DNA from 2 places in the Peribacillus sp. FSL E2-0218 genome. Region 1 is predicted to be linked to the other one. Evidence: riboswitches for the same ligand, from Rfam matches in the RefSeq annotation. Region 1 holds a riboswitch; the other holds the start of a gene.
What was found. A riboswitch is a leader RNA that binds a small molecule or an ion and turns the genes downstream of it on or off. The one in region 1 is predicted to bind FMN.
Positions count from the first base shown of each region.

Region 2: linked by a shared signal. The riboswitch ahead of MHI53_RS15120 (ECF transporter S component) and the one ahead of ribE (riboflavin synthase) in region 1 are both predicted to bind FMN.

Region 1 is NZ_CP150304.1:605,872-610,301, reverse strand. Features, by position in the region: gene ribE (6,7-dimethyl-8-ribityllumazine synthase) at 302-772, opposite strand; partial or broken gene ribB (3,4-dihydroxy-2-butanone-4-phosphate synthase) at 840-1,475, opposite strand; gene ribE (riboflavin synthase) at 1,495-2,133, opposite strand; FMN riboswitch at 2,278-2,408, opposite strand; gene MHI53_RS02880 (tryptophan-rich sensory protein) at 2,617-3,348, shown strand; gene megL (methionine gamma-lyase) at 3,364-4,430, opposite strand, start outside.
Region 2 is NZ_CP150304.1:3,148,993-3,153,422, reverse strand. Features, by position in the region: gene serA (phosphoglycerate dehydrogenase) at 1-988, opposite strand, end outside; FMN riboswitch at 1,622-1,758, shown strand; gene MHI53_RS15120 (ECF transporter S component) at 1,925-2,506, shown strand; partial or broken gene MHI53_RS15115 (transposase) at 2,839-3,076, shown strand; partial or broken gene MHI53_RS15110 (transposase) at 3,065-3,211, shown strand; gene MHI53_RS15105 (ferredoxin) at 3,438-3,686, opposite strand; gene MHI53_RS15100 (helix-turn-helix domain-containing protein) at 3,976-4,430, shown strand, end outside.

The sequences.
Region 1 (4,430 bases):
ATCATGCTTTGATTACCTCGTGCTTTTGCCCGTTATTTAATATCCTTTTTCCTTTCGCGGTAAATTCCCTTTAAACGAAAAAAAAGTATCCCTCTTTGCTTCCTTTTGTCATAGAAATTACGACCAACGATTAGGCCAAGAGCATTTTATCATCAGGATTAATGTTCAGCGGATGTCAGCAGGGCGCTTAAGAACGCAGCGTCCTGGAAGAGGTTGCCCGCGAGCGAAGCTGACCCAATCCTGGAAATGAACATAGGAAAGCCGCAGGGATATTCCTCCCTGCGGCTTTCCTGAATGAAAATTATTGCTCTATCAGCTTTCCAAGGTTAGCCATTTCAATGGCACTTACGGCCGCTTCATAGCCTTTGTTGCCAGATTTAGTTCCTGCACGCTCAATGGCTTGCTCGATACTTTCGGTCGTCAACAGACCGAAGATAACCGGTACCCCCGTGTCCAAGGATACGGCTGCCATTCCTTTAGCTGCTTCATTGCATACATAATCATAATGTGAGGTCGCACCCCTGATAACCGTCCCAAGACCGATTACTGCATCATATTTTCCTGTATTCACAAGTTTCTTCGCGATTAACGGCAGCTCGAAAGCACCAGGAACCCAAGCGATATCCACATCATTTTCATCAACGCCATGACGCTTAAGGCCGTCCAACGCCCCGCCCAAAAGCTTGCTTGTGATAAATTCATTAAACCTCCCTACAACGATTCCCACTTTCAAACCTGATCCGATTAATTGTGCTTCAATGATGTTCCCCATATTCCAATTCCTCCTATTTTATAAAACGTTTGATTTTTTGTTCATGCTTTAAACCTTACGAATTTTGAACGTTCAGTTCCCGTTCCTGTTTTCCGCTTGTTTCGGCTTGTTGAAGGTACTGAATCAGATCAGCAATCGTTATGAATTTCAAGTTGAATTTATCGGCGATGACTTCTAAATCGGACACCCGTGCCATCGATCCATCTTCATTCATGATTTCACAGATGACCCCAGCTGGTTTGGCACCGCATAACTTGGCCAGATCCACAGAAGCCTCCGTGTGCCCTGCCCGCTTAAGTACGCCGCCTTCTTTAGCGACTATCGGAAAAGTGTGGCCAGGCCTATGAAAATCCCCAGCAACCGAATCTTCTTTAAGAAGCTCCAGAATGGTCAAGGACCTTTCAAAGGCACTGATTCCTGTAGTCGTATTTTTATGATCGACACTTACCGTAAAAGCCGTTCCATGCTGGTCGGTATTTTCCCCGACCATAGGATGCAAATCCAGCTTTTCCGCCAGTTCTCCAGTTATGGTTGTACAGATCAAACCTCGTCCATGAGTCGCCATGAAATTGATCGCATCGGGTGTCGCCTTTTCAGCAAGTACAACAAAATCGCCTTCATTTTCCCGATCTTCATTATCTGATACAATTACTACCTTGCCAGCCTTCAACTCTTCAATTGCTTCTTCAATCGTATGGAACATCCATTACACCGCCCTTGTCTTAGAATCCGTGCTTAGCTAAAAACTCTAGATTCAGTCCTGGTTTTGAGTCGCCTTTTTTCATTTGATGTACAATATATTTCCCAATCATGTCGTTTTCGATGTTAACGATATCTCCAGCCGCTTTCTGCCCCAATATGGTGTCCATATGTGTCAAGGGGATCAAGGAAACTGTTAAAAGGTTGCTCTCAATCCCAAATATCGTCAGGCTCGTTCCATCGATGGCAATCGATCCTTTTGGTATGCAAAAGGCACTTAGCCCTTCTTCCAATTGGATGACATAATATACGGCATTTTCTTTTCGTTCTTTTTTTATGATTGTTCCGGTACCGTCGATATGACCTGAAACGAAATGTCCACCAAACCGTCCCCCCGCACTCATGGCACGCTCGAGGTTCACGGGTGAACCCACTTTTAACGTCCGGATCGTGGAAGCCTTGACCGTTTCTGGCATTACGTCCACGGCAAATAAACTTTTCGTGAAAGAAGTTACCGTCAAGCAGACGCCGTTGACTGATATACTATCCCCCAGATGAACATCTTCAAGGATTTTCTCGGAACGTATCGTCAACTCCATACTGCTTTTGCCTTTTTTCAAGGAATGAACGGTCCCGATGTCCTCAATGATTCCAGTAAACATGCTTTTCCCCCTTTTATGAAATATAAAAAACCCCTTAGAAAGCCTAAGGAGTTAGCAGGAGAAATGAGTGAAAAAATTGTATACCTAAGAAACCTAATTTTTTCATTTTCCGAAAATTAGGCGTACGTATACACTTGGGTTCCACACGTCCTTCTCCCATCCAGACTGTACTGTCGGCTTTGGAATCTCACCAAATCCTGCCTTTATCAGGCTCGCGGGCTTAGAATTGCTTCATCACCGCCGGTTGGGATTTTCACCCGACCCCGAAGGACTAATAATATGAATCTTTCAACAGTTTATCACCTTAAAGTACGGATGTAAAATATCTGATTGGAAATGGTTCATTTGTTACAGAAACGGCCTCCCTTGTCAATTGAACCGTTAAGGCTTTTCGAAAAACGTTCGATGTGCTCCAAAAAGGTTATTCAAGCAAAAATGGTGGAATAAGATATAGAAGCCACACTACATTCAAGGAGGAATCCCATGCTTATTGTCATCTTTAACTTGATTTTTTATTTATTCGTCGTCACCATGAATTTTTTGGCCAATTTTCTGCCATTCAACGGCCAAACATCCGGAGAGGTCTCCGATAAACTGGATGTACTTTTCACCCCTGCCGGTTATGTATTTTCCATATGGGGGTTCATTTACCTTCTACTCGCCATCTGGGTATTCAGGCAGTTTGCAGGTGAGCACAGGAACAGTCCTGCTGCCAAGGCATCATTCCCGTGGTTCGCTTTAAGCTGTGTGCTGAATGGGGCCTGGCTCTTGGCTTGGCATTACGAACACTTTTTGTTATCCGTTTTCATCATCCTTGCGCTTTTAACTACGCTTTTGGTCATTTATACACGTATTAAAAAGGTTGCGCACACTGGCTTCGACCTATTTCCATTTTCCATTTATTCAGGTTGGGTAAGCGTTGCGACCATAGCTGATATTTCTTATTACCTCACTTATATTGAATGGGACGGTTTTGGGATTTCAAAGGTCACCTGGACGATCACTATGCTGATTGTAGCAACAATCCTAGCTTTTGCCTTTTCAAGCAAAAACCGGGATTGGGGCTATCCGCTCGTATTCGTTTGGGCGTTCATCGGCATCGGGGTCCGCAATGATGCCAACTACCCAGTCATTACGACCATTTCCTATATCCTTGCCGCTGTCATCTTGGTCATATCCGTGACCATCTTCATCAGGAATCGAAGGAATATATAAATAGATACAAGTGCCTCAAAAGGCTTGTTGCAGATCATCCCAGATGTCTTGCCAAGCTTCCAGTCCAACCGATAATCGGATGAGCTGATCGTTGATGCCCATTTGCCGGCGCGAATCTTCAGGGACGGCCGAGTGCGTCATGGTAGCGGGATGCTGGATCAAGGTTTCGGCATCCCCTAGGCTGACGGCAATTTTGATTAATTGCAGTTTATTGAGAAATCCCTGGGCATCCTCTTTTGTACCCTGCAATTCAAAAGAAATAAGACCTCCCCCATGTTTCATCTGCTTTTCCATAATATAATGGTCCTCATGCGTTTCATCCCCTGGATAGTAGACCCGTTTCACCTTTGGATGCTTCTTCAGCTCGCGGAAGATTTCCATTGCATTGGCAGAGTGCCGATCCATCCTCACAGGCAAAGTCTTCAATCCCCGCAATAGTAACCAGGCATCGAATGGGGAAATGATCCCGCCAATATCTTTTCGTGTCGTTCCCGCTACGTGATTCATGAAGTCTTTGCTGCCTACGACAAGCCCGGCAACGACGTCCCCATGTCCGCATAGATATTTCGTTGCGCTGTGAAGGACGATGTCACAGCCATATTCAAGCGGTCTCTGTAAGTAGGGGGTGGAAAAGGTATTATCGACAACTACTGTCACATTGCACTCCTTCGCAACTCTCACCACCATCTGTAAATCAATCATTTTCATCGTCGGATTTATCGGGGTTTCCACATAAATGCAGGTCGTTTGCGGACGGATCATCCTCCTCACCTGCTCCTCTGTATCCATTGCACAAAAATCATGATCGATGCGATATTTATTTTTCATTAACTGCAAAAGACCGAACGTGCAGCCATATAATCCCTGTGAACAAAGGATGTGGTCATCCGTTTTAGTCAAAGCCAATAGCACAGCCGAGACCGCAGCCATCCCCGAGCCGAAGGCAAGCCCCGCTTCAGCTCCCTCCAAGGCGGCGATTTTTGCTTCCAGCACCTGTACCGTTGGATTTCCAAGACGAGAATATATATATCCCTCTTCCAAACCTGCAAAACGCCGTTCCCCTTGCTCCGCCGTATCGAAAG
Region 2 (4,430 bases), 2.5 Mb from region 1:
GGACGAGTTGATAGAAGGGTTGGACCCTCTCAAACACTTCTTTGGAAATGGCTGGAAGGTTGATGGAACTAGAGACTGGATTTCCCTCGAAATAGGTCAATACTTCCTGTGCGACCTGTACGGCCACATTCAATTGGGCTTCCTTCGTGGATGCACCCAGATGAGGCGTGGCAATGACACGATCAAGTTCGAGCAGTTTATGGCCAAGCGGGGGCTCTTCGACGAAAACATCCAGCGCAGCGCCGGCTACATGACCTTTAACGATCATTTCGTATAAATCATCTTCGTCGAGAATTCCGCCGCGGGCACAATTCAATACATAAACGCCTTTTTTACAAGTGTTCAATTTTTCTTTATTGATTAACCCCCTCGTTTCAGCGGTTAGTGGAGTATGTACAGTAATGATATCTGCTTTAGGAAGCAATTCATTCAAGGGCAAGGATGTTACGGACATTTTCTTGGCACGATCAGCGGTCAGGAATGGATCATATACAATGACATCCATGCCAAACACTTTAGCGCGCTTGGCAATTTCGCCTCCAATACGTCCAAATCCAACAATGCCCAATGTTTTGCCGCGGAGTTCCGTACCTGTGTAGGAAGAACGCTTCCACTCCCCATCCTTCAGTGAGGCGTTTGCCTGAGGGATGTGGCGCATAAGTGAAGCCATCATGGCAAAAGTATGTTCAGCTGTAGAAATGGTATTGCCGTCAGGCGCATTAACCACTAAGATTCCGCGCTTCGTTGCAGCGGGGATGTCAATGTTATCGACGCCTACACCTGCGCGGGCGATGATTTTTAAATGAGGCATCCTGTTCATTAAATCTACCGAGACCTGCGTTGCGCTTCTTACAAGGATAGCATCAATCTGTTCAAGTTCGTTTGCTGCTTCCTCTACCGTCTTTTGAATGAGAAAAATATTGGATGCCCCTGATAGCGGACCGAGTCCTTCTTGTTGGATAGCATCTGCTACTAAAATTCGATACATGACTACACACCTTCCTAGTGGATAATTATCTTAAATTTCAGTTAATTTTACAATTTAACGATGGAGGATGTCAATTTGGGATCATTAATTGTGTTAGCTCTTAGGTTGGCAGCTTGCGTACGCGTACGCCATATCATCGGTTTTAACATAGAAAACTATATAAGCAAAAAGAATTGCATCCATTAAGTTTGAATGCCCCGCTAAAGAGAATGCTTGCAATGGAAATCAACGAATTGCAAAGGCAACTCCCCACTGCGAAATTGGTTCGAAAGAACTTTTGCTGGAACCAAAGAAATTCAAGGAGATTAAGTGAGGATGAAGGCAGGTATATGGGCCCTTAGCCAATTCCCGTTTAAAGTAATAAACGTGGGTTGCAAATTAAGTAAATTGGGTTGAATTGAATGAAAAAGCGGATGAAATCAGGAATTTATTTCTTGCATTTTTTCAATTACATGTTAAACTCAAGTAAATTAGGTGGAATTAAAACGGTAGGCTATGGGTAGGGAAACTTGGCAGGAAAAACGAGTTCTCAAGGGATTGTTGAAAAACACATAAAATCCCCCATACGCATAAAATACCGATGTAAAGCCACTTAATCCTTTCGGTAACGGAAGGAAACAAAAAATTTTATAGGTCTATCTTCGGGGCGGGGTGCAATTCCCCACCGGCGGTGATGAAGAAAAAGCTTCTTCTAAGCCCGCGAGCCTTTCGGGGCAGGATTTGGTGCAATTCCAAAGCCGACAGTATAGTCTGGATGGGAGAAGATGGAGGTTCCTGATTGCGTTTCAACAATCATTTGCTGAACGTTTGTTTGATGTAACCTTTAATTAATCCCTTTAATTCAATCGGAATTAGAGGGTTTTTTATTGCACATCAGCATGTTGATGGAACCCAAACCTCTTTTTCAGGTAGATCGGAAAAGAAGGAGAGAGAACTATGAAAAAGAACAAAGTGAAAAAAACGGTCACACTGGCCATGATGGGGAGCATTTCATATTTATTGATGCTTTTGAATTTCCCATTTCCGGGATTCCCGTCATTTCTAAATGTTGATTTTAGTGATATTCCCGCATTGATGGCTGCCTTGATTTTTGGCCCGGTCGCTGGAATATTGGTTGAATTCATTAAAAACCTCTTGGATTTAATCATGACAGGCACGCTGACAGTTGTACCAATAGGGCACATCGCTAACTTTTTAGCAGGCATCCTATTCGTTTTGCCCACTTACTATGTGTTCAAGAAACTCAATTCGAAAAAAGGAATGACGTTCGCATTGCTTGCGGGCACCATTTCCATGGCGGTAGTCATGAGTGTCCTGAACTATTTCGTTTTTTTACCGGCGTACACCTTCTTTATGGGATGGGATGCCATGTCGGCAACGGAATCAAGGAAGCTCGTAACGGCTGCAATCCTGCCTTTCAATGTGATCAAGGGCTTACTTATCACCTCTGTATTCATGTTGCTGTTCATTAAATTGCAGACATGGATCAATAAGCAAACCATATATAAAAATGCTTAAGGGCATTGACGATAAAAAAAACGGATAGAGATATCCGGTTTCAGACTGTAGACAATAGACAAACTCGATAAGAATCGAGTTTGTCTATTTTTATGAGTTATACAATGTGGCCGTTGGTTTCCTCTCCAGGCACTCGCTTTCCGCGGGCGGTCCGGGAGCCTCCTCGGCTTTCAGCCTCCGGTGTCTCCCGTGACTCGCACTTCCCGCAGGAGTCTCGCACCTTCCGTTCCAACCAACTTTGTTTTACCTTTTAGTTAGAACACTTTTGCCTAGAGTCATTTTTGTACTAAATTTGTACTAAAATAGAAGGATTAAAACTTGAGGTGATGAGGTTGCTTTCTAAAAATGATTCTATTCTGCGAGATCAACTTGATGATTACGTTAGATCAACTGGTGCGACCGAACCAGTTGGTTCATAAAATTGAGGCTGCATTGGACTTCACTTTCATTTATGACTTGGTGAAAGATATGTATTCAGAGGTAGGACGCCCAAGTATTAATCCCGTTATATTATTGAAACTGACTTTCATTCAATATACCTTCGGTATTCCTTCCTTGCGTGAAACGATTGATCGTGTATTCGCAGATGCAAAAGAAAAGCATGGTATGCGTTGGACTACTTTAAGGGGACTTGAAAAATTGTCCATGCAGGCGATGCTTACTTTCGCTGCCATGAATGTAAAGAAGATGACCAATTGGACATGACAAGGTCCAAAAATGGCCTAACATAGTGGGCTCGTAGAGCCCCAATCTTTTAACTATAGGAGAAAATTCAAAGGGAATTTCAAAAGGGGCTCGGAATTTTTAAATTCCGAACCCCTTTTGTCTACAAACTGAAACCACAGAGATATCCGTTTTTTTTTTTGCTTTCCCAAAAGGGGAAGCGGTGCAAATAAAAAAAGCCATTCTCGTCTGAAAATGGCTTGTACCTTTATTCGAATTTCAGTGCGTCTCCGTCAAAGGCCTCGTCGGCAACTTTAATGGAATCGGTTGGACATCCTTCGAATGCGTCCATCATGTCATCTATAAGTACATCCGGGATTTCCACGATTCCCTCGTTATCGTCAAGGGTAACAAAAGCAATCCCTTCGTCATCATAATCATATATATCCGGCGCTGCCGCTCCGCAAGCCCCGCATGCAATGCATGTTTCCTTATCCACAATCGTAAATTTAGCCATGAATATAACCCCTCCTAAGTTGTTTAACAACTGATAATCTTTTTATCCAGATTATTATCTCTTTCTTATTGTAAGACCCAATGCCAAACTTTTCAATAGAAATTGTATTGAGAATAACTATCATAGAGCGGAATGTCAATGGAAAACATTCTAATATTTCATTTTACTCTTGCCTTGTTTCGTCATATAGTCACAATTTCTTCCTTATATTAAGCAATAAAAACGGCGACTTTTGCTGTTTTTTGTTACAATAGGGTTTACGGATCGATGAAATAAGGATGTGAGTCCCATGAATAATTATCTACAGGCAATCATTCTATATGCGATAAAAAAATTTCAAGGCGAGCGTTCCATTTATGCTATATACCATATGCTGCAGGGGAAGAAGTCGTCACAAACGATTCAGGATGCCCATTTATTCGGATTAACGAATATATTTGGGACGATGCCTGTATTTACCCGTCAGCTGTTAAATCAAAACATAGAACAATTCCTTAACGATGGCCTGATTGATCCAACGGATAAACCGGATGCCTATGAAATTAGTGAACATGGCGAGGAGACATTAGCCGGATATTTGTTCGATAATCCTTTTCCAACCTATCTGAATGGCTGGAAATATCAAAATATCACCCCTGTCTTCTGGGGCAGGTTAAATTTGCTCATTCAAACCATATCCCATATTGTCCACAATGAAAGACGTTTTTATCCGATACAGCGAAGCCCTAAGATCCAATATTTCGT